Regions from separate parts of the Paenibacillus sp. IHBB 10380 genome, predicted to be linked through region 1. Evidence: riboswitches for the same ligand, from Rfam matches in the RefSeq annotation. Region 1 holds a riboswitch; each other region holds the start of a gene.
The links. A riboswitch is a leader RNA that binds a small molecule or an ion and turns the genes downstream of it on or off. The one in region 1 is predicted to bind cyclic di-AMP.

Region 1 (10,171 bases):
CAAGATCAGTCCGCGTCATCTTGTTCGTATGTTTAAGAACAAATTTGAGATTACGCCTATGGAATATGTTCAATTGCTGCGGCTCGATTAGGATTTTTTGACTCAGGTATAAGAAATAGTCTTGCAAGAGCGTTTTCCTTGTTATAATGATTAAATGAACAATAACATATCAATATAGTAAGGGGGATTATCATGCAGGTACTATTACTGCTTGGAAGCATCAATATGGTTATTTCGGTGATTCTAGGTGCATTTGGAGCTCATGCGCTCAAGAAACGACTATCCGCGGATATGTCCGCAGTCTATCAGACGGCTGTTCAATATCAAATGGCTCATGCGCTGGGCTTGATTCTTGTTGGACTCTTGGGCAATACTACGGCTATTCAGGGTTCTCTTATACAAACAGCGGGATGGTTTCTATTTGCTGGGATTGTCTTATTTTGTGGCAGTCTATATGTGCTAAGCCTCACAGGTGTGAAAAAGCTTGGGGCGATCACCCCAATTGGTGGACTTGCTTTTATCGTAGGTTGGATATTGGTTAGTGTTTCCGTTATTCAAGGATAATTAATAATCAATTAGGAATGATGTAGATGCGAGCTAGAATAATTTATATTGTTGCTGTTATCATTACAATGATTTTGGGCATAAGTTCAAGAGCATTTACGGACATCTTACCAGGCATTGTGTCCAGACACTTTGGAGATGCACTATGGGCATGTATGATTTATTTGGGCGTTCGCGCATTGCTGATACATAAGAAGCTAGCATTAGCTGTTCTAATCAGCCTAATGTTCTGCTATGCTATCGAGTTCAGTCAGCTGTATCAAGCAGATTGGATCAATGACATCAGAAGTTCTTTATTAGGTTCGTTAATTCTGGGAAGAGGATTCCTATTCGTAGATTTACTGAGATACACAGTTGGCATTGGGGTGTGTTATTTAATTGATCGAAGTGTGATGAGACGAACTCGTAATGATCATTAATAGAAAAAGAGACAGCCAAAGCTGCCTCTTTTTGCCCTTTGTTTCCTTGTCCATTCGATAAACGATGTTATTTTGATACGATTGATTACGAAACTTTTTTAATTAATTTGATTCCATTGCTGATGCCAGTTACAATCCAGCCGCTAGGAATAGGAGAGTTTTCTAGAACAGAATGCATGCTGCCGATGGGAGCGCCGTTGAGATTTACAATATTTTGTGTTTTTCCGTCATAGGTGGTAAACGCCCAGCCATACGGAACGGCTTGATTGGTAAGGATAGTTTTTTTTGCATTGTAAGGAGCGCCGTTCAAATTAACAATGTATTTATGGGTGTTGCCATCGAGTACATAAGCGACCCACCCTACATTGGAATTATCGCTGATAGCAACTCTCTTGATATCACCATAGGATTGGGTCGATATTAAAGAATGATTCGGGGCTTCGCTGGACTGGGCCAGTGCAACGACTGGCATTGCGGATAAGATTAACGCACCTAATGCCGCCACGACCGCGGTATTTTTGAATAATGATTTCATTCTATAAGCCTCCCAAAAAGTTATGTATTTCATTTCCATACTATATCATTTTGGAGTATTAGTAAATCATTACCATGTAAAAAATTGATATACCTACGCTTTATGGAAGGGAATAGAAAAAGGGCTGTTGCTAGATGATTTCTTCAAAAACATTACGGGCATCCAGCAGTCACGAATTCCGTTAGTGCCTTATTCAAATATTCACGACGTATTGATGAGAGAGTTATGTAGTAACCGAAGAGAAGCCTACAGCCCATGTAGGTTCTTTTTGTGTAGAAATTTGTAACTATTGGCGTCCTGTCCAATCTATTGATCTCTACTTAGCATATGAATATAGTGGTGATCACAATGTAATGAGAGGGGGTGACCATAGTGCTTATACAACGGCATGTCCTAGCCTCAGGATCTTCATTTGCAACGCCGTATTTTGTCATAGAGGGAGACAAGACAGGCCCCAACTTCATGATTGTCTCTGGTATTCATGGGAATGAAGTAGGAAGCATTGCGGCAGCACATAAACTTGTTGATGATTTCAAAAAAGGTAAATTACGTATTAATGAAGGCAGACTGATCATCGTTCCTATTGTAAATAAAAAAGCTTATGAGAAACGGATCAGAGGTATTCCGGATCTGAACCGTACTTTTCCAAAGAAGGCAAATAAGTCAGCTACTCATTCTTTAGCAGCATCTTTATTTAAGTTGGCTACAAGGTACAAGCCCTCATGGTATTTAGATCTTCATGAAGCCAATGGATTATCTCAATTAAATTCAAAGGTACTCGGTCAGACGCTGATCACGAATCCCAAGAGCTTGAGTAAACCAGCTATAAGACGAATTATGAATAGAGTCAATGGGAAGACTCAAGTGAAATCACACCATTTTAACCTTCGTTTACATGAATTGCCGGGGTCCTCACGTACTGCTGTAGCTCGAATTCTATGTGCGAAGTCCATAACAGTTGAAACATGTTGGAGTCTAAAACGATCGACTCGTGTGAAGTATCAGGTAGATATAGCTTGTAGTTTCTTAAGAGAAGCAGGCTTAATGAATAAGTAAGGATTAAGGTGAATTAAGAAGCCTTGGGTAGCGCTTATCTAATGCCTTTTTGTGTATCTATGTAATCTATGTATATTAGAATCTTAGAAATCCATATGAATCATACGCTGAACGGTTGCCAAAGTAAAATTCGAATTGGAGGGTTATTCTTCGTGTTTTGACTGAAAATGAACGTGGAAACGAATACATATGGCTTATGCTTTGATTTACTATATGAATTCTACGTTATGCTAGTATTTTTAACATTTATAAGAGAAAATGAGAAATAAAGAGATGGATGCAGTAAATCGAAGATAAGTGATGAATTAGTTTCCCTAAATGTCCTACATTGCCTTATTTGAATCCACACCATTCTTTACAGAAATAAACGTCGAGGGTATGATTCATCTCATCAGTACAACAAACAAAGTTTTCCATTTAGAATCGCTGAATTTCCTTGTTATGTAAGGGAAATGGGGGAACCAATAAATTGATGATGCATAAGCGGTGTGAGAGCCGTCTCATGTATCATCTGGGGTGAATCCTATTACGAATATCATGAAATTCGTAATAGGTAGGGCGACTCTCACCGCCCGAATCCGACAGCTAACCTCGTAAGCGTTGGAATGCAGTTGCTTTTCCTTTTGGTACTAAGGAAACAGCGCTGCTCTTATATGAGAGAGGATGATGGAGCGTGTGATCGTATTTCGACCACAGGGCTTAGACCTCTGTGGTTTTTTACTGTGTTTTTTATCGCTGAGTCCTTGAATAGAAAAGGAACGGGGGAACCAACGGAAGTGATGATCCTTATAATTGATCATGACTTCAAGGGGTGAATCTCGGGGCAAGTAAGCTTGCTCCCGAGTAGGGCGACTCTCACGCCCGAATCCGACAGCTAACCTCGTAAGCGTATTGAGAGAGGCAACAATTTTCGTGAATAAGACAGGGTCTTTGACCTGCCTTAAGAAGCCACGGGATGAGTTCTTCTCTGCCCCGAGGCTTTCTTTTTGTTGTCTTCTCTTTCTAATTAATAGGAGGAGAATCACATGAAAGTACAACAAGATTTGATGATCGTATCCGCTCCAAATTTAATAGGAGAAGCTTTTATCCGTCAATTAATGAGATACAAGATCCCGTTCGCCGCTATAACGAACAATAAAGTGGAGAGAGAGCGGATGAAGAAAATGGGCGTAGAGAAAACCCTCATGGTCGGTACTACGGATGAACGTACATGGGTCATCCCGGAGTTCTCAGTGGGTAAAATCATTTTATTTGAAAGCAGTTTGAATCTAAGCTGCCGGTATTTACGAATATGTCGCACATGGACCTCAGAGCCCATTTATATTATTACTCATTCGAGCAATCCAAGATCGATCTACAAAGGGCTTGGAGCAAGTTATGTGATTCATACGCACAGTCAAGATGCTTCGTTTCTAGTCTCTATGTTAGTTGATAAATAACAATTGAAGTTTGGGAGGGATTTACATGCTAGATCTGTACATGGTGTTAATTCTGGCAGGAGCCTACGCTTTGTTTACTGGATTTTTATCTTGGTGTGGAAGTGTGGTCCGAGAAGCGGAGGGCGATGGACAATGATAGTTGTTTCAGTATTAACAGTGTTTATATTTCTTTATTTGATCTATGCGTTGATTAACCCAGAAAAATTCTAAAGCTTCAAATCTAAGGAGGAAGTAATCACTCATGGGCATTCTACAAATTGCTATCGTTATCCTGGTCTTGGTGTTACTCGTCAAGCCGTTGGGTACTTACCTGTACAACGTATTTCAGAATGAAAGCAACAAAACAGATAAATGGTTCTCCTTTGTGGAGAGACCGATATTTTCCTTAATTGGTTTGAAGGAACGCAAGGGAATGACTTGGAAAAGGTACGCATTTAGCTTTATCTTAACGAATATTGTGCTGGTTATCGTCAGCTATCTCATTCTCCGAATGCAGAAATTTCTGCCGTTTAATCCGAATAATATTGACAACATGGAGCCGACTTTGACCTTCAACACGGTCATTAGCTTCATGACGAATACGAACTTACAACATTACAGCGGAGAAAGCGGTCTGTCATACTTTTCGCAAATGGCCGTGATCATGATGATGATGTTCACATCCGCGGCGACGGGATTGTGTGTGGCGATTGCGTTTATACGAGCTATTACGAGCAAGGGTGAAACCATCGGTAACTTTTTTGAGGATTTCGTGAAGGCAATTATACGTGTGTTCCTTCCAATAGCATTTGTGGTTACAATGCTGCTTGTAGCGCTTCAAGTTCCACAAACCTTGCAACCCATGTTATCGGTGACAGGGCTTGATGGACAAGGACAGCAAATTGCCATCGGACCGGTTGCTTCATTAGAGTCCATTAAACACTTGGGGACGAATGGTGGTGGATTCTTCGGCGTAAACTCGGCACATCCGTTTGAGAACCCCAATCCACTTACGAATGTAGTTGAGATATTATCCATGTGGTCATTGGCTGCTGCTTTGCCTTATACATTCGGTTTGTTTGCCAAAAACAAGAAGCAAGGTTGGGTTATTTTTTCGGCGATGATGATTTTATTTATGGTGTTCTTGTCTTTGGTCTATGTATCAGAGTCTAACGGTAACCCAGCACTGAACCGATTGGGTACTGATTCTTCACAAGGTAGTATGGAAGGGAAAGAGGTACGATTTGGCGTTGCCCAATCCGCGCTCTTCACCACGGTGACAACAGCGGCGACTACAGGTTCGGTGAACAACATGCATGATACATTGACACCACTTGGTGGGATCACACCGCTTGCATTAATGATGCTAAACTGCGTGTTCGGGGGAAAAGGCGTAGGCATTGTGAACATGCTGATGTATGCCATCTTGGCTGTTTTTCTCGCTGGATTGATGGTCGGACGTACGCCTGAGTTCTTAGGACGAAAAATTGAGGCTAGAGAGATGAAGCTTATAGCTATCGCCATCTTGGCCCATCCGTTGATTATCTTGGCTCCAACAGCCATTGCGCTGATGACAGAGGTTGGTAAAGTGGCGATAACAAACCCATCTTTCCATGGTATTTCTCAGGTGTTGTATGAATACACGTCTTCTGCGGCGAACAATGGCTCCGGTTTTGAGGGTCTCGGTGATAACACGGCATTTTGGAATATTTCTACGGGTGTTGTCATGTTATTAGGTCGTTATATTTCGATGATTGCACTCCTTGCTGTAGCAGGTTCTCTGTCACGTAAGAAATGGGTTCCAGAAACGATTGGGACGTTACGTACGGATAATGGTTTATTCGTTGGTATTCTCATTGGTACGGTCTTGATCATTGGTGCATTGACATTCCTGCCGGCGATTGTGCTTGGTCCTATTGCTGAGCATTTAACGAACCGTTAAAGAAAAGGTGGAACATAGATATGAATGCAAATCGAAAAAAGTTATTAACCGGTGATATAGTGACAAAGGCGATAAAAGATAGCTTTGTGAAGTTGAACCCAGTCAAGATGATGAAAAATCCCGTGATGTTTGTGGTAGAAGTCGGGACATTCATTGTGCTACTCATGACGATGTTCCCAAATTACTTCGGTACGGAAGACAGTATCGGTTTTAATCTGACTGTATTTTTGATTTTGTTGTTAACGGTGCTGTTCGCTAACTTTGCTGAAGCTTTAGCAGAAGGACGTGGCAAGGCACAGGCCGATTCTTTGAAACAATCGAAGAAAGAGATCACAGCCAATAAAATAGTGAATGGCGTTCTGAAGCAAGTACCTTCAACCGACCTCCGTAAAGGGGATATCGTCGTCGTGTCACAAGGAGAGATGATTCCTGGTGACGGTGAGGTGATCGAAGGTCTGGCCTCTGTCGATGAATCCGCCATTACGGGTGAATCTGCAGCCGTTATTAAAGAAGCGGGTGGTGACTTTAGTTCGGTAACAGGCGGTACTCGGGTTGTCAGTGATAAGATCAAGATCAAAATTACAAGTGATCCTGGAGAGTCATTTATCGATCGTATGATCGCTCTGGTGGAGGGTGCTTCAAGACAAAAAACACCTAATGAAATTGCGTTGAACACCCTGCTAACAAGCTTGACGATCATTTTTTTGATTGTTGTCGTTACCCTTGCACCGATCGCAAGGTACTTGGAAATTGAGCTGACGGTTCCTATTCTTATATCTTTACTTGTATGCTTGATTCCAACAACGATTGGTGGGCTGCTGTCAGCTATCGGAATTGCAGGTATGGACCGTGTTACCCAATTCAACGTGCTGGCGATGTCGGGTAAAGCCGTTGAAGCCGCTGGCGATATTAACACGATGATTCTTGATAAGACAGGAACGATCACTTTCGGTAATCGAATGGCCAGCGCGTTTATTCCTGTTGGTTCAGAGAACCAAGCTTCAGTTGCGGAGTGGGCTGCAATTAGCTCCGTCAAAGACGAAACACCAGAAGGTCGCTCTGTGTTGGATCTTCTTAAAAAGCAAGAGCAACCTTTTAACGAATCCATCGCTATAGATGGCGAGTTTATCGAATTTAAAGCCGAAACTCGGATGAGTGGAATTGATCTGAAAGACGGTCGTAAAGTGCGTAAAGGCGCAGTCGATGCAGTGAAGAAATGGGTAGAAGGTCAAGGCGGCACAATACCCGTGGACTTGGGTACAAAAGGTGACTCGATTGCGAGGGAAGGCGGAACCCCGCTGGCCGTAGCGGTCGATAATCAAATCTTCGGACTGATCTATCTCAAAGATACTGTGAAACCGGGGATGAAAGAACGCTTCGAACAACTTCGTAAAATGGGGATTAGAACCATTATGTGTACGGGAGATAATTCATTGACGGCTGAAACCATTGCACGGGAGGCAGGTGTGGATGAGTTTATCGCTGAAAGTAAACCAGAAGATAAAATTGCTGTCATTAAGCGAGAACAAGCGCAAGGTAAGTTGGTAGCGATGACGGGGGATGGCACAAATGATGCCCCAGCACTAGCTCAAGCAGACGTAGGACTTGCGATGAACAGTGGTACGGTAGCAGCCAAGGAAGCGGCCAATATGGTCGATCTGGATTCCGACCCATCGAAGATCATTGAAGTGGTGGCTATCGGGAAGCAACTATTGATGACTCGTGGCGCACTAACGACATTTAGTATCTCAAACGACGTTGCCAAATATTTCGCTATCATTCCGGCCATGTTTATGCTAGCCATACCGCAAATGGAAGCTCTCAATGTCATGGGTTTAGGTTCGCCGATGTCCGCCATATTATCAGCATTGATTTTTAACGCGATCATCATTCCATTATTGATCCCACTTGCCATGAGAGGTGTCGCATACAAACCGATGAGCTCCAACAAACTGCTACAACGTAATCTTTTTATATATGGATTGGGTGGTATCGTAGCGCCGTTCGTCGGGATCAAGTTAATTGATATGGTTGTACATTTCTGGATTTAGATTATATATAGAAAGGGTATGAAGAGATATGAATAAAACGTTAAATACAAGCTTGAAAACAGTGGGCCTCTCCCTTAGTACTGCCATAAGATGTAGTCTGGTGCTTATTGTATTGTGCGGCATCGTGTACCCGCTTGTAAGTACAGGAGCGGCACAACTGTTAATGCCCGATAAAGCAAATGGTAGCCTTATTCAGAACAGTCAAGGTGAAGTGATAGGCTCGGAATTAATCGGACAGAATTTTACAGATCCAAAGTATTTTCAAGGTAGAGTATCGAGCATCGAGTATAAAGCCGAGGCATCTGGAACCAATAACTATGCTCCTTCCAATCCAGAATTGTTGAAGAGAACGCAAGAGTCCATTGCTGCATGGGAGCAAAGTAATCCCGACGTACCCGTAAGCAAGCTTCCCATTGACTTGATTACGAACTCAGGCTCTGGTCTGGACCCTCATATTACACCAGAGTCAGCTAAAGTTCAGATACCACGGATCAGCAAACTGTTAGGGATATCTGAGGCCCAACTAGGTAATCTGGTTGAAGCAAATACGGAAGGACGCGATCTTGGTGTGTTCGGGGAACCACGCGTTAATGTGCTTAAATTGAACATAGCCTTGAAAGAAACTTTTAATAAATAATGAAAGAAGCCGGTCACCCTTATGAGGGTGCTCCGGTTTTTATCCGTGCAGGAGGGACGATGGATAATTTCAGAAGAAAAAAACCGGAAGAGATCTTGCAGTCCATCTCCAAGCTACATCAAGGCCGGTTGAAAGTTTATATTGGTTCTGTTAGCGGTTCTGGAAAAACGTATCATATGTTACGTGAAGGACAATCTCTTAAAAGCCAAGGCATTGATGTTGTAATCTGTGCTGTTTCTACGATGCAGCGTGCAGAGACGATAGAACAAATCGGGGATCTAGAACGTGTCCCGAGTATTCACTGGTGGAAGAATGGAATAGAGAAAAAGGATTTGGACTTGGATGCATTGATCGAAAGGAATCCTGAGGTTGTACTTGTGGACGGTTTGGCTCACCGAAATCGGGAAGATGCCCCATTGAGTACACGATTAGAAGATATACAACGCTTGATCAGTCATGGCATGAGTGTCATTACGACCGTCAACGTGTATGAACTTGAAGATGTGCGGTCAGTTGCACAAAAACTAACTAAGATTGAGGTTGCTGAAACGGTACCTACAGATACGCTGAATCTAGCTGATGAAGTGGTACTGATTGATGTTACCCCCGAGAAGATGCTAACCCGTGTTGCTGAAGGGAAATTAAGTCTCGACGACAAAGAAATCTTTAAACGTGGAAATTTGGCGATACTCCGTGAGCTAACGTTACGATTAGTAGCTGAAGGGGTCAATGATTCACTCGAAAAGTATCGTGAAGAATGGGGACTTATCGGCCCGTCAGGTGCAGGTGAACGTATCCTTGTCTCAACACAGTATCATTGGAATGGTTCGATTTACATGCGTAGAGGGCAACAAATTGCCAAGAGGCTGAATGGTGATTTGCTTGTCGTGACTTTTGTGAACAAGGATAAGGAGCTTACCAGAGAGGCGGCAGCGTTTAAAAGATCACAGCTTAAGCTTGCTAATCGAATCGGAGCCGAGTTTGAGGAACTTCCATTATGTGCAAGAAGGGAGTTACCTAGGGTTTTGGTCCATTATGCACTTGAGAATAATGTGACACGTATCTTGCTTGGACATTCCAAACAAACGCGATGGCAAGAGTTGTGGCATGGGTCCATCGTGCATGATATGTTGAAAAAAACGCGCAATGTAGATATCTTCATCGTTGCGGATCGTGCAGAACACGATGGAGAACGAATCCTGCCTACAAAAATTTCCAAACCAGAGGAAGATAAGGAATTATTTCGCCGTTTAAGTTCTCAGGAATTGGACCAAAAAATTGAACAAATCAAGCGGGGTACTTTTCAAGTGTACATCGGTGCTGCTCCGGGTGTCGGAAAAACCTTTACCATGCTACGTGAAGGGAATCATCTGCTCAAAAAAGGAATCGATGTCTGCGTTGGATTACTGGAAACACATGGTCGTAATGACACACAAGCACAAGTTAATCTTTTAGAAATATTACCGAGAAAGGTGATTGAATATAGAGGAACCCAATTAGCAGAGATGGATACAGCGGAAATAATCCGAAGAAATCCAGAGGTCGTATT
Region 2 (10,171 bases), 1.4 Mb from region 1:
TTTGAGGCCTTTATTCGCGGATTGGTGAATGAGGAGCTTTATGTTTTGTAGTTGTCTGTAGCGGCAAGTTGCATCAGATAATAAATATACTCCAATAATAAAGGCACTCATCAGGTGCCTTTTGTTTTCGTAGCATGGATGATACGGTGAGCCGTACTACAAGCGATGTTAAACAAAATTAGGAAAGAGATATTACTTGATCGAAGCTACATTGAAAGAGTACAGGAAATGTGGCTTTGAAATAAAGTTGTACCGTTTAATCATTTGGATATGATTATCTAAAGGGTTGTTTTTATGTAGAGGGAGGTATCTAATGAATCATATTAACGTCGATTTAGTTGTAAGATTAATAAATGAACAATTTCCCGAATGGTCTGATTTAGATATCAGACCTGTAAAATTTAGTGGGCATGATAATAGAACTTTTCATTTAGGTGAGCATATGAGTGTAAGATTACCAAGTGCAGCATCCTATGTTCCTCAAGTGGAGAAAGAACAAATATGGTTACCCATATTAAACAAAGAACTTTCTTTACCAGTTTCTACACCATTAGCTAAAGGCAAACCTAGTGATGAATATCCATGGCCTTGGTCTATCAATAAGTGGTTAGAGGGAGAGACATTGTCTCAAAAAAGTATTAATGATCTTAATCAATTTGCAAGAGACTTGGGGACATTTTTAATTGAGTTACAATCTATTGATGCTAGTGGAGGTCCTTTAGCTGGGAAGCATAATTTTTATAGAGGTGGATCTATAGCTGTATACGATGAAGAGTCTAGATATGCAATTGAAAATAATAAAGATACTCTTAATGAAGACTTATTGAAAAAAATTTGGGAACTGGCATTAGATTCTAAATGGGATTCAGAACCTGTTTGGGTTCATGGTGATATAGCACCAGGAAATATACTAGTTAAAGATGGAAGGCTTTGTGCAGTCATTGATTTCGGAATATTGGGTGTGGGAGATCCTGCTTGTGATGCTGCAATGGCATGGACATTTTTTGATAAAAATAGTAGAAAGATATTTAAGAATGTATTAAATATGGATGAAGACACTTGGAACAGAGCAAGAGGATGGGCTCTATGGAAGGCTTTAATAACATACAATGGTAATAAAAATTCTAACAAAGCAATAGCAGAAGAATCATTTAATGTTATTAATATAATAGTAGATGATTACGAATCAGAGAAAATACAGAGAGCGTAAAATATTTTGTGTAAATAGATAAATAGAAAAAGGAAGACCTTTTCTTGTAGAATTGAGTTACCACACAAAATTCACAGAGAGAGGTCTTCCCTATGAATCATTTTACAACAGATTTAGTTCAAGCTCTAGTCACAAAAAAAGATGTGACGGAGGTTTTTCGTAATCACTTAGAAGCTGCCATGAATCATCTGCTAGAGACGGAACTTACTGCATTTCTAGACTATGAAAAATATGACCGTATAGGCGTAAATTCAGGTAATTCTCGAAACGGTGGCTACTGTCGAACGCTTCATACCGAGTATGGGGACCTGCAGTTAAACATTCCTCGAGATCGTAATGGAGAGTTTAAGCAACAGACCGTAGCACCGTATAAACGCTCAAATGACACGCTAGAATCTTTCGTTATTCACATGTTTCAAAAGGGTGTCACGATGACGGAGATTGCCGACCTAATCGAGAAAATGTATGGTCACCACTACACGCCGCAAACCGTATCGAACATGACCAAAGTAATGGTCGAACATGTCGATGCTTTTATGAAACGACCACTTGAGAAGCGCTATGTGTGCGTCTATATCGATGCTACCTATATCGCGGTTAAGCGTAAAACCGTATCTAAGGAAGCGGTCTATATTGCCGTAGGAATTCGTGAGGATGGCACCAAGGAAGTACTCACGTACGCCGTTGCACCGACCGAATCAGCTTACATCTGGAAAGAACTGCTCCAGGACGTGAAAGAGCGTGGTACCGAACAAATCCTTCTGTTTATCTCCGATGGACTCACAGGCATTGTGAATGCGATTCAGGAGATCTATCCGCATGCGAAGTACCAAACATGCTGTGTTCATTTAGTTCGTAATATTGCCCATAAAGTTCGAGTCTCAGATCGAGCAGAAGTCTGTGAGGACTTCAAATCCGTCTATCGATCCGACGATGAACAAGCTGGTAAAGAAGCGCTAAAAGCCTTCTGTGACAAGTGGAAAACCGCTTATCCTAAGGTCATTAAATCCCTACGAGAAAACCCCTATATCTTTACGTTTTACAGTTTTCCTAAGCCGATATGGAGAAGCATTTATTCGACGAATTTAATCGAGTCGTTTAACAAACAGATTAAGAAATACACGAATCGTAAGGAGCAATTCCCCCATGAAGAAGCACTAGAAAAATTCTTGGTTGCACAGTTTGAAAGCTATAACCAACGCTTTGCTACCCGTTGTCACATTGGTTTTGATAAAGCTCGTTCAGAACTGCTAGCTATGTTCTCCACCAAAGACTAACCCTAGTTCTACAAGATAAGGTTATTTTCATTTACACATAATTCTTGACGCTGCCAAAATACAATAATGATTTCAATCTTCAATTATTTAAATTATGGTAAGACAGTCAGCCTTATTGTTATGCTACTGGAGAACGATAGTTAAACATAAAGGGTTCCACATATTAGTTATGTACAATATGTAGAACCCTTTATTTTATTTGACTTTCTTAAGTTTAGGTCTTGATAATCTTACTTCATTTAGGTTTTAACAGAGCTTCTATTAGTCAAGACACTAGCTTGAGATATAGCCTAATACCTGAAGGGATTCCTTTACATTATCCAATGGGGAGAGACTTTCAAAATTGGGTTTTTGAGTTGGGGAACTTTGTAGCATTTATACCTTTTGGGATTGTCATCCCACTTCTGTTTCGTTCTAGTTTTATTCGATTTATAATCTTATTTATTCTGTTTATTACGTTTCTTGAGACCTTACAAATGCATTCCCATTTAGGATCCTTTGATATTGACGATATCATCATTAATACATTAGGGGCTGCGGTAGGATTTTGTGCACAACGTTTAGTACCCCGTGATCGAGATAAATTTAAAGGGATCTGTAAAATTATCTTAACAGCAATTATACTTTCGATTGGAGTCACTGCCATTGTTGGTGGCATCAATAATTATTTAGAAAAAGGGGGTGACGAAGTCGTAGCCCTAAATGAACTTACATTAAAAGATGGGTCTGTACTGTGGGATGAAAGCATTTCCAGTTTTACAGCGGTCGAAACAAAGTTTGAGCCTCAAATTAATATGTACAGCAGAGAAAATACAAGAACTAACGAGTTTACGTATCTTTTAAATAGCAAATATACAAAAATATCAGGCTATATCGCTATACCAGATGATTTAATCAACAGTGCAAGCAAAGGGAATAGCAACATAATTTTTAGTGCAGATGGAACAGAAATTTATTCACTGGGTTTATCAGCTAAAAGTAGTGAGAATTCGCTCCTGTCTTTTGAAACCCCTTTAAACGGAGCAAATGAACTTACCATAAAAATTATTAACGATGTTCCAAATCCGATTACAAATGCCGTGATGTGGGACATTACTCTTACAGAAGTTAACACAGGACAAAAGATTATAAACAGCATTAAAGAAAAATTAAGATCACTGTTCTAACAAGTGCCTCATCCAGTTAATGAAAGAAATGAAATAAGCTTTCCTCCCATGGGAAGCTTATTTCATTATTATTCGTGTCTTGTATTGATGAGTTGTATCATATCCCTGGAAATTATTTCTGTAAAGAAAGACGCGGTTCAAATTTAGTTATATTTTACATTTCGGAATATATATTCAGCATCTATCTTCGATTTACTCTATCCAACTCTTTATTTCTCTTTATATCTTACAAATGATGAGAAGACTAGCATGACGTAGGATTTATGCGGAGAATCAATGACTATTCAATATGTATTCGCTTCCACATGCATTTTTACTCTAAATACGCAGAATAACCCTCTTATTAGCGTTTTACTTTTGAATACGATAGAGCGTATGATTCATTTCAATAACTTGACATTTTCATTTCAAACGCTGAATTCCCGAATAGGGAAATGGGGGAACCAACCGAGCCACGAAAAATGTGGTTTCATGGGGTGAATCCTTATGCTTGCAACACAAGCACTTAGGTAGGGCACTCTCAAGCCCGAATCCGACAGCTAACCTCGTAAGCGTAGTTGAGAGAGAACCGCGACCGTAGCCTCTACAGTACCGTCTATTTACTGTGGAAGAAGCCCAGGAGCCGAGTTTCTCTGCTCTAGGGCTTCTTTGTGTTTTTATTCTTTGTAGATGAGGAGAATCCTATCATGTTGCAATTAACTGAGTATTTCCCTTGCTTGGGAGAGAAGGAACGGTCTGAATTAAAAGTAAGCCATATGGAAATATTCCGATTTGATTCCAAATTAATAGAAACACGTAATCCGTGGGACAGCGAACTTTGCATCTGTGGATTGTTAAAAGTTTTCAGCCATGGCGTAGCTGGATATGCAGAGTACGTCATGCCGGACACAAGAAAAAATATCGACCTCGTTCAATGGGCTTCCGTCTTCATCCATTTAAAGGGCCTTTCCATTACGGAAAGTATGCGTTACGTACAAGATAAAAATGAAGCATGGGGATCCATTAGGAAGACATTAGTGGAATCCGCATTGAGCGATCTGATTTCGAATCTAAACAATCCTATTCAACAACTAGAAAGGGTCAGTCATTCTCGGGAACGTTCTTTTTTATTTGATCGTTCCCAAGCATACTTTGCGTTTTAGAGGTCTATTCTAATTAGAAGGCCCAGATAGACCCTCCTTGTATTATTCTTCCAAGCTACCTGCTGGGCCAAAGAATTCAAAGTGAATTCTTTCCTTGGGCACTTTCCATTCCAGTAGAGCCTTAAATATGGTGCTCATAAAAGGAGTAGGTCCGCAGAAATAGAAATCGGCGTTCGGATCTGCGACCTCTTGAAGCCATGGTAGATCGATGTAACCTGATTTATCGCAGTCTTCCCTTTCAGCTGGAGATTCATAGCACACATAGGATTTCAGATGAGGATGGTATTGAGTCAGTTCTTCTATTAATCCCTTCATGGCGTGAAGTCTTCCATGGATAGCAGCATGAATATAAGTTACCTCACGTTGAGGCTGTTCAGCAGTTAACGTCTCTAGCATACTCACCATTGGAGTTAGCCCAACGCCTCCACTGATAAGAACTACCGGGATATCACGATTTAGATCCAGTGTGAAGTCCCCAGCTGGGGCGCTCACTTCCAATACAGTGCCAACATCAACGGCTTCATGTAGGTAAGTAGATACAACGCCTGCCGGCTTATCCACGGCTGCGTCTTCTCGTTTAACGGTGATGCGGTAATAAGGCTGCCCTGATGCTGTTGATAGACTGTAGTGACGAATGTGGGTGTATTGTTCACCTTCAGGTTGAACACGGACGGTGATATATTGTCCCGGTAAATAAGAGGATATAGCGCCTCCGTCCTGAGGGGAGAGGTAGAAGGAAGTAATGAGTTCACTTTCTTTGATTTTTTGGCTTACGACAAAGTTTCTGAATCCACGCCAACCCCCAGGTACCTCCGCAGCTTCACGATACATATCTACTTCAACACCGATAAAAGTATCGGCGATTACGCCATAGGCCTTGGCCCAAGCACCGATAATTTCTGGAGTCGCTGCATCGCCAAGCACCTGCTGAATAGCAGATAATAGCGTTTCACCTACAATGGGGTAATGTTCTGGTAATACACCTAATGCACGGTGTTTCTCCGCAATTTGTTTTACTACAGGTAGAATGTTCTCTAATTGGTCAATATTAGCAGCAGCGGCGATCACGGCATTAGCAAGAGCAGTTTGCTGTTTACCTTGACGTTGATTGGCATGATTGAATATATTTAACAATTCGGGATGGTTCTCGAATAGCATGCTGTAGAAAGTGGTAGTGATGTTCTTTCCATGAACTTGTAACACGGGCACGGTTGATTTAATAATTTCAATAGTACGTGGGTCTAACATTATACATGACCTCTTTTCTGCAATCGGATAGTTGCTACTTATAAATCGTATAGAACGGAGGAAAGAGAAAGTGTGTTCTTCGTCACAGGAAAAGTTAATAAAATGTGAACAAAATAATACTGCAATGATATTATTCACAATAAATCATAGAAATATAAATAAACTGATGTTGAAATTATCCTATATCTAGAAAGGGGATTGAATTATCCTTGTGGCAAGTCCAAATTTATGGTAAGAGAATGTTATCCTTCTGTTATAATAACAAGATAAGGTAGAATATATTTCCGTTAACCCTATTAAACAATGGAGGAACATAACATAATGCTTTTACATAAGGGAGAAGTTTTATTTCATCAAGGTGATAGTGGGGAGTATTTGTACCACATCAAAAGTGGATTGTTTAAGGTAACACGATTACATGAAAATGGAAATATCGTGCTATTTAACATTCTATATTCAGGTGAAACGGTACCACACCATTCTCTGATTACACCTAAAGATACACACGGCACTGCTATAGCACTTATGCGCAGTGAGGTGGAAGCTATACCTGCCAAAGAATGGTATCGTCAATTGCAGGAGGACCATAATAAACCGATGGAAATTGCCCTATTATTGCAGGAAAAATTACGCTTTATGCAGCAACGTCTTGATCACTTGACGGTCGGTACGCCAATGGAACGATTAGAGCTTTTAACGAAGTGGCTGGAGGACCATTCACATGGAGTGAATTTCACGGATATGCTTACACAAGAGGAAATTGGACAGTTGATTGGTGTACGGAGAGAAACGGTAAATCGGTTGCTTAGAGGTCAATAAATTATTGTGCGAAGTTATTACCAATATTATATTCGTGGTAGCTGTTTAGCATTTGTGGTGATGGTGTTATAATGATATATAGAAACTTATTCAAATAGAGAAAGGATCAGGATACCATGTGTCCCCGAAGGAACATTCCCCAAAGGACGATCTGGAAACGTTATGATCTCTCATACACTTAGCGCCTTTCGTAGAGCAATGTCGGATAATTGATGACACAACAACCTCTACGAAAGAAGGAAGCTAAGGATGCGAAGGACCACATCATCCAAGTTTGTTCCTCGTAGATGGTTGTATTGTTTATGACCAATATTCTACGATTAGAGGGAAACTTGTATGAGGAAAAAAGAACAATTGATTTCAACGATACAACAAATCGCCGTAATGCTGTTAGGAACATGTTTACTGTCTTTTACTTATTATCATATTAATTTTCAGAATCATTTATCCGAGGGTGGATTTGTGGGCCTTGCATTATTAGGCAAATACGTCTTAGATCTACCGCCAGCGCTTAGCATGATTATACTAGATATTCCTGTGCTTTTGGTTGCGCTATTTATCAAAGGTCGCAAATTTTTAATGAACACGATCATTGCGACGGTATCCTTTTCTATCTTTTATGAAGGAATGGAGCGTTACTCTACGTTGGTTATTGATATGCAGCAGAATTTATTTCTCGCTGCTTTGCTATCCGGGGTAATGACAGGATTTGCGACTGGACTGGTAGTACGTTTTGGAGGAGCCACTGGCGGAGACGATATCCTATCGCTTCTCATTAGCCGTTGGACAGGAATGAAGCTTGGAAGTGTCTTTTTTTTACTGGACGCGATTGTTCTTCTGCTCTCTATATTTTACTTACCCCTTAGGGAAACGTTGTATACGATTCTAGCTGTAAGTGTTGCAGGTAAGGTCATTACGTTAACGGTGACCTATCAAAGACGGAGAACTCCACGTAAGGTTAGGGTAGCCACATCTGTATCCGTACCTAATAAGACGGTTACTTCTAAACCGATACATGCAATACACAATGGAAACTAACATAAGATAACCGCTCTGTTCTTTTTATAGAACTGAGCGGTTTTTTATTGCAATCAAGATAATGGGGAGGTATTGGAGTATAATGGGGAAATAAATATTTACATCGACTCAGATATTCAGAAAAGAGGAATCAGCACATAATGATCAAATATCCGTTTTTGGCAAAGGGTGCAACCCTAGGTGTGACCGCACCTTCATCTGGTATAGAAGCTGACTTACATAAGATGTTTACACAAGCTTGTAGCCGTATGGAAGCGAAAGGATTTAGCATTGTTTGTGGAGAAACGGTGTGGACTCAAAATAAGGCGAAATCCGCGCCAGCCAAACAGCGTGCTCAAGAGTTCAATGAAATGATGCGAGACGATCGTATTGATGCTATCATCCCCCCTTGGGGTGGCGAACTACTCATTGAGATTCTTGAAGACATTGATTTTGACCATATAGAGAATAAGTGGATCATGGGTTATTCAGATATAAGCCTGTTGTTGCTGGCGATAACCTTAAAGACAGGGATAGCAACTGCTCATGGAACGAACTTTGTAGATTTAAGAGGGGAAATCACAGATGAGACGACAGCGATGTGGCAGTCGGTCTTAACGACATCAACAGGAGAATCGATCCTCCAACATTCATCTGCTCAATATCAAAAAGAATGGCCGCATGATAACCTCTCACCCAGTGTATTTCATTTATCAGAACCAACCTATTGGCGAACGACTACAAATCATAATGTGACCATCCAAGGACGTTTACTAGGTGGCTGTATAGATGTGATACGACATTTAATTGGCACACCATACGGTGATGTACACCATTTCAGAAATCATATGATCCATGGTGAATCTGTATTGTGGTATCTTGAGAATTGTGAATTAACAACAGTGGATTTACGTAGATCACTTGTTCAAATGAAGTTGGCAGGTTGGTTTGAGAATTGTTCGGGTATTATGTTTGGTAGAAGTAATGCGAATCAACCTGTCAACGATTACACTGCAGAAGATGTATATCAAGAACTTTCCGATGAGTTTGGGTTTCCTATTATTTATGATGTAGATTGTGGTCATGTGCCTCCACAAATCACCTTGATTAATGGAGCCTATGCAGAAGTTAAAGTGACTGAAGGTAAGGGAACCGTCATGCAATATTTCAATGAATAGCAGGTTGATAAGAATATGGCGTATGCTAAAAATGACGTATCCCAACAGCTTGTTGGGATACGTCATTTCTGTTAATTCAGGGATTCTTTAACTTGTGAGAGGATGAAGTCGTTTATCCTTGATTCTCGTTATTCTCAAATAGAACGCGATACTCTGAATAACCTTCCTGCTCCAAGTTCTCTTTGGATACAAAGCGGAGGGCAGCAGAATTAATACAGTAGCGTAGACCCGTAGGTCCTGGCCCATCGTTAAATACGTGTCCTAGATGCGAATCGGCATCTTTACTACGTACTTCCGTACGAATCATAAAGTGAGTAGCATCTGTTTTCTCCTTAATCACATACTCTTGAAGTGGACGGGTGAAGCTTGGCCAGCCACAACCAGAGTCATACTTGTCAACAGAACTAAACAAAGGTTCACCCGAAACGATATCAACATAGATGCCTTCGCCATGATGGTCCCAGAATTCATTCTGGAATGCTGGTTCAGTCCCATTCTTTTGCGTAACAGCATATTGAATTGGAGTTAAGCGTTGTTCCAGATCTTCTTTATCTATGGACGGTGACCAATGAGTCTCAATATAGGCATCTCGCCCAGACCCTTTGCGGTAACGTTTGTAATGAGCTGGATTTTTCTTGTGGTAGCCTTGGTGATATTCCTCTGCCTCATAGAAAGGTTTAGCTGGAAGAATGGGCGTTACCACCGGTTTATCGAAACGTTTGCTCTGTTCTAGTGTTTGTTTAGAAGTTTCAGCTTTAACACGTTGCTCATCCGTATGATAGAAAATGGCTGTGGCATAAGAACTACCTCGGTCATAGAACTGCCCGCCTTCATCGGTAGGATCAATTTGTTGCCAGAATAGCTCTAGCAATTTCTCATATGGGAACACAACAGGGTTGTAAGTAATCTGAATCGCTTCCACATGTCCAGTTGTATGCGTACATACTTCTTCATAAGTTGGATTCTCGGTATGTCCACCGGTATACCCAGAAACGACCTTTAATATCCCAGGAAGTTCCTCGAACGGGCTTACCATGCACCAGAAGCATCCGCCCGCAAAAGTAGCTTTTTCGCTCGTGGTCGGTTGTAAATCCGTCATAATATCACTCCGTTT
Region 3 (10,171 bases), 670 kb from region 1:
ATCACGTAATCTTTTAAATATAGACATCATTCGTTTCCTCCTAGAGTTTGTTAACTTCTTGATATGGTTTACGCACGATAATCAATAACGTTTCAACATTTTATTAATTATATTTATTTCAGTGTCATGCATTTAATACCCGCTGTAAATACTCATCCATTAATTTATCTACAGTAGATACAACAGCGATAATCTGCTCTTTGGTAATATCATCATAATGGATTCCCGCTGCTACAGTGACCGTTCTCCCTAATGCAGCAGCTGCTTTACGTGCACATTTCTCAACTATACTATGTTCTTCATGTGCTGGAACTCTTGAAGTCTGTACTCCGATCCCCTCAGGGCCTACATAAGCTGTGGCAACAGCACCAATATGAGCTACTCCACCTGTAATGATCAATAAGGTATCTCGGCCTACTGGAACCTCAACTAAGGTGATATCATCGGGATCATAGGGCTGCAACTTGTCTCCGCCTTTCTTAAGAGAAATGGTAATCCTTCTATTCTATAAGATTCCGCGGATTTCGTCCAAATTGTTAATGTTCTCTTCTTGCATAAACTGAATTAAACCGTCAATAAGATGCTCGCCTGCTCGTAAATTCATGAAGTTATACGTTCCAACCTGAACCACAGAAGCACCTGCCATAATGAATTCGATAATATCTGTAGCCGAAGTTATCCCTCCCATGCCTATAATGGGAATATCTACGTGCTTGGCCACTTGATGCACCATTCTTAGCGCAATCGGCTTGATCGCTGGTCCCGAAAGACCTGCATACATATTATTAAAGACGCTTGCACGGCGCCTTACATCAATCTTCATACCAGATATCGTATTGATGAGTGAAATAGCATCTCCGCCCTCTTCCTGACACATCACGGCCATCTCAACTAAATCTTCTGCACTAGGAGATAACTTCACAGTTAAAGGTAGTTTCGTTGCTTCTCTAACGGATCGGACAACCTCCCTAGCTGCTGAAGTTTTCACTCCATAAGCTATACCGCCTTCTTTGACGTTAGGACAAGAAATATTCAGTTCAATCATATCGACTGCTTGTCTACCAAGTGTTTGTCTTCGATCATGATCCTGTTGAATCAACATAGCCCCCTGTACATAGTCATCCAACGTATTTCCGCCTAGATTAGCAATTCTTACGGTATCAAGCGTCTCCCATTCACTACATTCATGCTCTAGAAAATATGGAACACCAGGATTCTCAAGCCCTACGCTGTTCAGCATTCCAGACGGTGTCTCATAGACACGTAATCCTTCGTTGCCCGCTTTGGGATGTAAGGTAAGACCCTTGCCACTGATGCCACCTAACTTTGAAATGTCGTAAATCTTCCCGTACTCTCTCCCGAAACCAAAAGTACCCGATGCCATGACTATAGGATTCTTAAACGATATCCCGGCAACACTGCAGGTTAAATCAATCATGAAATGTTACCTCCTGTGCTTCAAATACTGGACCATCTGTACATGCTTTTTTACGACCATCCAAGCAAGAGACGCTACAGACAAGACATGCACCAATCCCACATGCCATTCGATTCTCAAGCGAAATATACACCTTAGCTTGACGATTGGACTGAAGATATTTCGTCTGTACAGCTCTCATCATCATGTGTGGCCCACATGCCATAATCGTGTCATACTGCTCGAAATCAACATCGTCGACAATATATCCGCCGACATTAATATGAAGTGAACTTGTCACTTCCCGAAAAGCATCCTGCAAATAAGCTTCTTTACTGAACCCGAGATAAATATCTGTATGAGTCATTTGCTGTGCAACGTAATATAAGGGTGCTATTCCAATCCCCCCACCAATGAGAGCGACTCGCCCCTCAGGAATAGGAAAACCATTGCCATAAGGCCCATCCAATTGAATGGTGTCTTCAGGACGCAACGAAGCTAAGAGTGTCGTTCCTTCACCAACAACCTGATATAGAAACTCTATACTTTCATCATCTTTATTAAATATGCTAATGGGTCTAGAGAGTAGCGGATAGTGCCCCCACGCGCGTAGCATATAGAATTGTCCCATGCTGCCTTCATAATTGCCTTCTACTCGTAACAAGTACACTTGTTCAGCTACTTGTACGTTAGATACTACCTTTCCCATATCATTGAACCTCCCATAATAACAATCCATTCTTTTAAACATGCCTTATCCTTATAGGAGTGGTCTGTGACTTATTTCACTATAGGTGTCATTAGACGGCCTCAGTAGATACGTTCGTCTCTTTGTTTTACTGGATGAAGTATTCGATAGACAAAAATCCCGATTAGTCTCCTTAGAGCCAATCGGGATTGATAAAGTTGTTCTCGTTATATAGGAAGCATGTCTCGGGAGTCTGCCTTTGGTCTACATTCCTTACAAACACCTACTACAGTTCCATCATCACTTGCATAGAAAGTTATTTTGTTTCTTTTTTTGCAATAGGTACATTTCTGCAAATCCTGCTTACTATTCTTTTTCCGGAACTTAATTACATTCCCACTCGATTTCCTAGTTCTTAACGCAACGAAGGACATGATCAGTACAACAATGAACGCAATGATCACTAACAAGAATAACTTCACTGAATACCTCCCCCTAATTATTATTATATCATCTAACTTTATGAAATAAATAAAGACCTATTCAAATGTATAAGCATAATTGACGCCTCCTTAGGAAATAACAAAAGAGATATTGTCTTACCAAACTTACATAACAAAGGAGATCATCATTTATGCTTAGGAGGTTATTTATTTGTATAGTTCTTCTTCTTTCTATGTGCGAAGTGACTTTAGCAAAACCGACTTTACATATTTCCGAGCCAACTGTATCACAAGAAAGACCTCCCACTTCAGTACCTGTAAACTCTGATCGTGATAAAAAGTCAGCTAGAGATAAAAAAATATCATCCTTAGGACAGCTATATCATAAATACCCCGAGACGATCAAAACAAAGGGCGCAAGAACCAAACAAATCGCACTTACTTTTGACGATGCTCCAGATCCAAGGTTTACAGGGAAAGTGTTGGATGTGTTAGCCAAGTACCATGTGAAGGCAACTTTTTTTGTCATTGGTGAACGAGCAAAGCGGTATCCAGGGATTGTGGCTCGAATGAATCGAGAAGGCCATATTATAGGTAACCATTCTTATAACCACCCTCAATTCAGTAAACTATCGTTCGATAGCTTTCAAGATCAGATTCTAAAAACAGAACACATTATCAAACATATTACAGGATACAGCCCTAGGTTTATCAGACCACCCTACGGTGATATCACAGAATCTCAGCTGAAATGGGCAAAAAAAAACGGGTATAAAGTGATTAACTGGAACGTAGATTCCTTAGATTGGAAAGGTCTCGACAAAGAACAAGTCAAGAAAAACATACTGTCCTCTGTAGGTCCTGGTTCTATTATTCTCCAGCATGCTGGTGGTGGAGTAGGTTCTAATCTAAACGGTAGCATTGAAGCTCTTCCTGAGATCATTGAGACATTAAAAAATAAAGGCTATACGTTTGTTACCGTGGCTGAGATGCTTCATATCCCGATGAACAAGTAAAAAGAACCCTCTCGAAAGATCGAGAAAGGCTCTTCTGAATTAAGTTTTTATTTAATGAGATACAGCTCAATTTCCTGGTATCCAAAATCACGTACAGAAGCTTGGCTTCCGGGAATAAAAATATCAATTCGATGGCCTTTTATAGCAGAGCCAATGTCTCTTGCTGTAGCCACAAACGCTTGTTTAGGAAGACCTGAATGACTATGTCCCGTTACTAGCACTTTCGTACCTAAAGGAATAATACTTGGATCTACAGCTATAGTACCAAGTTCTAGTGGATTACCAAAATAATCAACTGCGCCCCACTTCCCATTCTCACTTACAGCAGCAGAATATGCAGATGCTTTCACATCGATCGTCTTAGAATAGTTAAATACTTTGCCCCATGCTTCAACCTTACGATCTTCGGGTATGACGTTAAGAACGCCTGTTGTATTTGTAGTAGCTTGTTTCGCTGTGATTGGAGTCGCGGCAGAAGCAACAGCCTGAGTAGATGTTGGAATGTTGAGATTCATGCCTCCATAAATATTCGTGGCACTCACCTTAGGATTGGCTTTAATCACTTTATTCATGTCTACACCGTATTCCCTAGCAACACTATAAAAAGTATCTCCATCGGTTGCAACATGAATCTTATCCGCATGAACCGGAGCGGCTTGCACAGCTAGTGTAATGCCTATAATGGCTGTCATAATTTTGATTGTATTAAATTTCTTCATATTTCCTCCTTATATGCCTGCGGAGTTAGTTGTCGGGTTTGGGTAAGGAAGTTTACCCTACACGCACTATGCGCGATTCACCCCAAGGATACAGGTAACGATGTATCATCGTCCTATGCTCCATCAATAAGTCCCCCACACTTTTTTGTAATCAAAAAGTTTTGGCATGTATGAATATATCACAACTTTGTAACTATTACACATGAAATTGTTACCATTTTGATGTTTTTATGATTTTTATTATTTTTGAAGTGACTATTTCATACACTAAAAGGAGTACTTTACACAGCGTTAATCATATTTAACATTGATTTTACAATTGTGATACCAAAATATAGTAGAATAATATAGATACTAAAAAAAACATATGAATGAACCTGTTGGAGGCACTATGATGGAAGACCTAAAAACGATAAACCGCACAACAACGTCCGTCTACTTAAACCGTGATTTAAGCTGGGTTGAATTTAACTGGCGTGTTCTTCAAGAAGCACAGGATGCTGATCATCCGCTTCTGGAAAGAGCTAAATTTCTAGCTATCGTATCCACTAACTTAGATGAGTTCATGAGTGTTCGAGTCGCAGGTATTCAAGATCAGATTAGGGCAGGTTATACCAAGAAGGATTTTACAGGTTACACCCCTTCAGGATTATACAAACGCCTAATGAAACGGATATCCAAAATGATTAGCGAGCAATACCGAACTTTTCGTGATATTTCTAGACAATTAAACAAAGAAGGCATTGTTTTTTCTAGCTATGAAGATTTGAATATCGCCCAGAAACAGGCCATGGAACATTATTATCAAGATATTATTTTCCCTGTGTTAACACCCATGGCAGTTGACCAGAGCCGACCTTTCCCGCTCGTTCACAGCCAGTATGTATATTTGTCCGTTGTGCTTAATCGAAAGGATAGCTTGGAAGAGGATCCCTATTTCGCAATCTTACAAATTCCATCTAACCTTGCTAGATGTATTCCACTTCCCCATCGTACAAACAGCAAGAAGCGCCAGTTTATTTTTATAGAAGAGGTTATTAAACAGCATATTCATACCTTGTTCAGTGGATATGAGCCTGTCGCTGTTCACGAGTTCCGAATCACTCGTAATTCCGATCTCACGATAGATGAGGAAGGTGCGGAAGACTTGCTGGAGGAGATCGAAAAAGAACTCCGTAAACGAAGATGGGGAGCTCCAGTCCGGGTGGAGGTTCAAAAAGGGATACATCCTTATGCACTAAGTCAATTACAAACAGAATTCGAAATCACTGATTTCATATTTGATATTGAAGGTCCTTTAGATCTAAGCTTTCTCCGTAATTTCGCGGGATCTTTGAAGGGGTATCCCAAATTAAGTTATGCACCGATCGAACCTGTGTATCCGCTGGAATTCGACGAGAATGAAGACTTTTTCGAAGTGTTACACGAACGTGATGTGCTTGTGTATCATCCTTATGAATCTTTCGACTCGGTGACCGATTTCATTATTCAAGCTTCTGAGGATGAGCATGTCATGGCAATCAAGATGACCCTGTATCGTGTGAGCGGTAACTCTCCCTTGATTCAAGCTCTAGCCTTCGCTGCTGAATCAGGCAAGCAGGTTACCGTCGTAGTGGAGCTAAGGGCGAGATTCGATGAAGAACGGAATATCGCATGGGCACGCAAACTTGAGAAATCAGGCTGTCATGTCGTATATGGTTTAGTGGGTCTAAAAACGCACGCCAAAGTCACACTCGTCGTCCGTCAGGAAGGCAGTGAATTACGTAGATATGTGCATGTAGGTACAGGAAATTATAATGACAGTACCGCTAAGGTATACACGGATTTAAGTCTGTTTACATCCAATCATCTTATCGGTCTGGACGCTTCTGAATTATTTAATCAAATTACAGGCTACTCAACCAATCATGAATGGGATGCCATAACAGTAGCACCGTCTAACATGAGTAATAGCCTCTCCATGCTTATGCAGAGAGAATCCAAGCACGCAGCAGCAGGAAGGCCTGCAAAAATTATTGCGAAGATGAACTCATTATCTAATCAGGAAATGATTGACGAACTGTGTGGCGCATCGCAAGCTGGTGTTCAAATTGATCTGATTATACGTGGGGTATGCTGTCTTCGTCCCGGAGTTCCTAATTTAAGTGAGCGAATTACAGTTCGGAGTATTGTAGACCGATTTCTCGAACATACGAGAATATATTATTTCGAGAACGGTGGCAATCCCGAAATATGGATTTCTAGCGCAGATTGGATGACACGAAATTTGACTAGACGTATTGAGTTGATGTGTCCTGTGTATGATGAGCATATTCGTAATTTGATCGTCCAAATTCTTGACCTGTCGCTTAAGGATAATGTGAAGGCTAGATTTCTTCAAAACAATGGGAATTATGAGTTCGCAGATGAAAAACTGGCTCCCTTTAGGAGCCAGTTCGAAGCATTGAATGTTAAAAAATGGAAGAGTAATCAATTCTCATTTTCAGGTCCCATGCACTCTTGAACACTTTCATGGCACTTTCTATTTCTTCTCGTTCAATCCATGTCTCCCCATCACTAACAACGGTAAGATATAAGGTTTTGTCGTTAAGATTAGCTTGAATGGATTGAACAGCTTGTGTCTCACTCTGATCTAGAGCAATACCAAGTTGCACCAATGATCCTAACTTATGAATCCATTCCTCGTCGGAAGTTAGCAATATATCCTTATGTTTTTGGGATAATTTCTGCTTCCGACTTTTTGTATTATAAGAAGCAATTAACGCACATAGAATAATCTCTCGATGGGTTAGACCTCTAATTGAAGCATTCATCAGCCAATACTGTGTATGCCGATTATATTGATAATAATTAATGTGTCCTCCAATACGATATAACATCGATGAGACATATAACAGCTTCTGGTGTTCCTCCTGCTGTCTTCCATCCTGAAGCGCTTCATATAGCACTTGTACAAGCCCATATACATGATTCAAATGCTTCCGTGACACTTCTGCTTCAAAGGTCAGTAAGGTCTTAATACTGTACTCCAATGCGCTAGGCTTCACCGCTCCCTCAGGATCTATCAAATCATGCAACATACCTTCGCGAAGTCCCTCTCCACTAATGAGACATCGATTCGCCTGAATATAATGATATACGGTATGAAATATGATTAGCCCCGAGACGATAATGTCCGCTCTACTCTTAGAAAGTCCATCCACATGCTTACGTTTCTCGAACGGAATGCTGGGAAGCATCTCATACATATGATTTACTTGTTCCGTATCCATCACATAGTTATGAGAATTAGGCATCGTATAATGACGATTCTTTTGATCGATTTTACCCAACGATCGAATCGTTCCACCCAAACCAAACACAGGTAAATCTGGTCTTGACTTCATCCAACTAATTTGTTGAAGTTTCTCCAGTACATGAGTGCGTAGCTCATGAATTTGTTCCTCGTCCCAGTTCCCATTATTACCATACTTAACGTTCGTATTGACAGCTCCAAAAGGTAAAGAAATGCTATTCTGGTATCTACGATTTTGAAACAGGGTGATTTCTGTACTCCCTCCACCTATATCAACAACAAAGCCATCCTGAATGTCAAAAGAGTTAATAACCCCTAGAAATCCGAAATATGCCTCTTCTTCGCCCGTAATGATCTTAATATCAATCGCTGACTCTCTAGAGAGAAATTCAATGATTTCATTAGCATTAGGTGCATTGCGAATCGCAGCTGTCGCACCCGCACGAATCTGTTCAACTTCAAATGTGGTACAGACCTGTTTAAACTGTTTGAGAATCGGAATGATTGACCATAGTTCCTTTTCTTCCAGTCTACCCTGAGCACTAATCTTTTCACTTAATCGAGCAGCCTGTTTTATTTCCTTAACCACTTTGTAGCCCCCTTCGGGGGTCGTATCATAAATAACTAATCGAATGGAATTGGAACCGATATCGATAATACCGATCCGGTATGGCTTAACGATCATTTAGGTGTACTCCTTAAAATTTAATACTTCACCATATTGTATCAGTGATAGCCTAAAGGAACAATTATATGACTTGAATTAACGCGACTAATTAAATTAATTAATGATTGCTGAAACCATCATCCCGAGTATGCCCGAAATTATTGTGCTAGGCGAAGATTTAAGTAGCTCTAGGTAATTATTATATTCTGTTCCATCTATATAGTGTGCTGCAACGCTTCCTTGGTTGATTTGGTGTACGAGATTGGAGTTTTTTATATGATCTTTTAGGGAATCTACTTGTATATATTAAAGAAAACGCACTATCCCCGTTTATTGGGTGATAGTGCGCTTCTCTAATTGGTATTTTTGTTTAAGATTCTAAGAATACTTACTAATGATGGCTATACCTACTGGTTTTCGTTACCTACTTAGAGCTTAAAATATCTAATAATAAAGAAGACAGACTCTCATTAACGAGAATCTGTCTTCTTGACTAAGTTCTTCCCCACTAGTATTTCTAAATATACAAAAATCAGATTTAGTATTACTAAATACCAAATGCTAGAAAAATAAGGTACTGCGATTATCACATAACCTAACATCAATCCAGCGTGTATAAAAAATAGTACACCTAAGAGTCTTCCTGCCTTTTGTTTTCCTAGAAAGAAAAACAAACCTGTGATCAATGTGACAATGGCAAGGATAAAGGATATCAATAATGGAAAACGAATGGATTCATCGCTAGTAATAAATTTCATATAATCATCATACCCATTAAATATAATGAGTATGATGATTAAAATCTGTAAAATTTTCCAGTCGTTTTTCATAGATTCATCCCTTCTAATTAGAAGTAACTACTTTAGTGTGATTTCATTAGTCTCAAAAGTGTAAACAGGTAATCCTGCTACTGTTGCCTTTTTACCCGCAGAGGAGTAAAATTTAAACACATTTGAGCTGGTAGAACTTGTTTTGATATTGTAATCTTGGATAGATTGAGTTACGTCAGATGGTGTTGTATAAAGAAAACCAGAGCTAGCCCATGCCCTACATCTCATCAACCACCAATCGTTGGATGAAGGCCTTACCCGCTCCAAGATCGACATACGCAAGGCTAAACACATCGCTCGTTTGGATTGCATCATGACCAAAGTAATTCCGCACACCAAACCATTCCCGTAAAACAAATGGTTTGCCAATGGCACTGATAAACTCTGAAACAAAAGCACTCCATTGCAGATCTGTTTCGCTTTTTGTTGTCATCTGCTGTTCCGCTTTATAGAAAGAGACGATCGAGCAATCCGGAACTTCCGCAAGCCATGAGGAATCAATGAAGAAAAATGGTTTGAATCCTGCTGCACGATATGTCTTTGAGAGTTTTTGAATGTAGTTGTGATATGACTCGTCCTGCCGCGATCCCGTGACGTAGTCAATCGACCAATTCGTTCCGTCTGGGAACGTTAAAATAAAATCTGGAACCATCTTAAGCAACGTCCGGATTAGGTACCCATCTTGTACGACAACCGAGTAGGGTTTTAATTGCCCCTCTAAATACGTACGTAGGATAGCGCGACCGGCGCGATGTTTGGTCGGTTCTTCGACGGCCTGAACGCGATTCGTGTAACGCTCAAAATTTTGAGCACTTGGACAAGAGTCTCCTTGATGTCTAAAGTGAGGCGAATCTATACGAAGAACCATACTCACCGGTTGATTACAGCAAATACATGAAAAGGCCTTCTTTTTTGAGTGGATACGGTACTTCTCCTCTAATAGGGAGACAATATTCTCTTGGGGCACTCCATTTTCACTGTGTTCAAACCATTCTTTTGCGATCAGTATGTCCTGATCAAATAGCTTAGCGATTTCCATGTGTACTCTCCCGATAATTACTCTTTGTTTTAATCTTCAACTCCTCCTCCTATAAGA

Region 2: linked by a shared signal. The riboswitch ahead of UB51_RS04635 (hypothetical protein) and the one ahead of UB51_RS10580 (hypothetical protein) in region 1 are both predicted to bind cyclic di-AMP.
Region 3: linked by a shared signal. The riboswitch ahead of UB51_RS07610 (3D domain-containing protein) and the one ahead of UB51_RS10580 (hypothetical protein) in region 1 are both predicted to bind cyclic di-AMP.

Annotation. Positions count from the first base shown of each region.
Region 1 covers NZ_CP010976.1:2,451,715-2,461,885, reverse strand. Annotated here, with positions in the region: gene UB51_RS10605 (AraC family transcriptional regulator) at 1-91, shown strand, start outside; gene UB51_RS10600 (DUF423 domain-containing protein) at 193-564, shown strand; gene UB51_RS10595 (ribosomal maturation YjgA family protein) at 591-983, shown strand; gene UB51_RS10590 (hypothetical protein) at 1,069-1,518, opposite strand; gene UB51_RS10585 (succinylglutamate desuccinylase/aspartoacylase family protein) at 1,891-2,574, shown strand; cyclic di-AMP (ydaO/yuaA leader) riboswitch at 2,989-3,189, shown strand; cyclic di-AMP (ydaO/yuaA leader) riboswitch at 3,298-3,479, shown strand; gene UB51_RS10580 (hypothetical protein) at 3,600-4,013, shown strand; gene kdpF (K(+)-transporting ATPase subunit F) at 4,146-4,223, shown strand; gene kdpA (potassium-transporting ATPase subunit KdpA) at 4,255-5,934, shown strand; gene kdpB (potassium-transporting ATPase subunit KdpB) at 5,955-7,985, shown strand; gene kdpC (potassium-transporting ATPase subunit KdpC) at 8,014-8,622, shown strand; gene UB51_RS10560 (histidine kinase) at 8,682-10,171, shown strand, end outside.
Region 2 covers NZ_CP010976.1:1,046,590-1,056,760, forward strand. Annotated here, with positions in the region: gene UB51_RS04615 (SMI1/KNR4 family protein) at 1-51, shown strand, start outside; gene UB51_RS04620 (aminoglycoside phosphotransferase family protein) at 314-1,210, shown strand; gene UB51_RS04625 (IS256 family transposase) at 1,303-2,487, shown strand; gene UB51_RS26855 (VanZ family protein) at 2,766-3,653, shown strand; cyclic di-AMP (ydaO/yuaA leader) riboswitch at 4,056-4,222, shown strand; gene UB51_RS04635 (hypothetical protein) at 4,340-4,795, shown strand; gene hmpA (NO-inducible flavohemoprotein) at 4,838-6,043, opposite strand; gene UB51_RS04645 (Crp/Fnr family transcriptional regulator) at 6,365-6,862, shown strand; gene UB51_RS04650 (YitT family protein) at 7,199-7,900, shown strand; gene UB51_RS04655 (S66 family peptidase) at 8,041-9,057, shown strand; gene msrA (peptide-methionine (S)-S-oxide reductase MsrA) at 9,170-10,156, opposite strand.
Region 3 covers NZ_CP010976.1:1,777,323-1,787,493, reverse strand. Annotated here, with positions in the region: gene UB51_RS07640 (PspA/IM30 family protein) at 1-27, opposite strand, end outside; gene lpdD (prenylated flavin chaperone LpdD) at 125-463, opposite strand; gene UB51_RS07630 (dihydroorotate dehydrogenase) at 506-1,438, opposite strand; gene UB51_RS07625 (dihydroorotate dehydrogenase electron transfer subunit) at 1,431-2,126, opposite strand; gene UB51_RS07620 (hypothetical protein) at 2,333-2,587, opposite strand; gene UB51_RS07615 (polysaccharide deacetylase family protein) at 2,740-3,564, shown strand; gene UB51_RS07610 (3D domain-containing protein) at 3,612-4,283, opposite strand; cyclic di-AMP (ydaO/yuaA leader) riboswitch at 4,283-4,460, opposite strand; gene ppk1 (polyphosphate kinase 1) at 4,675-6,786, shown strand; gene UB51_RS07600 (Ppx/GppA phosphatase family protein) at 6,734-8,263, opposite strand; gene UB51_RS07595 (hypothetical protein) at 8,716-9,075, opposite strand; gene UB51_RS07590 (hypothetical protein) at 9,293-10,114, opposite strand.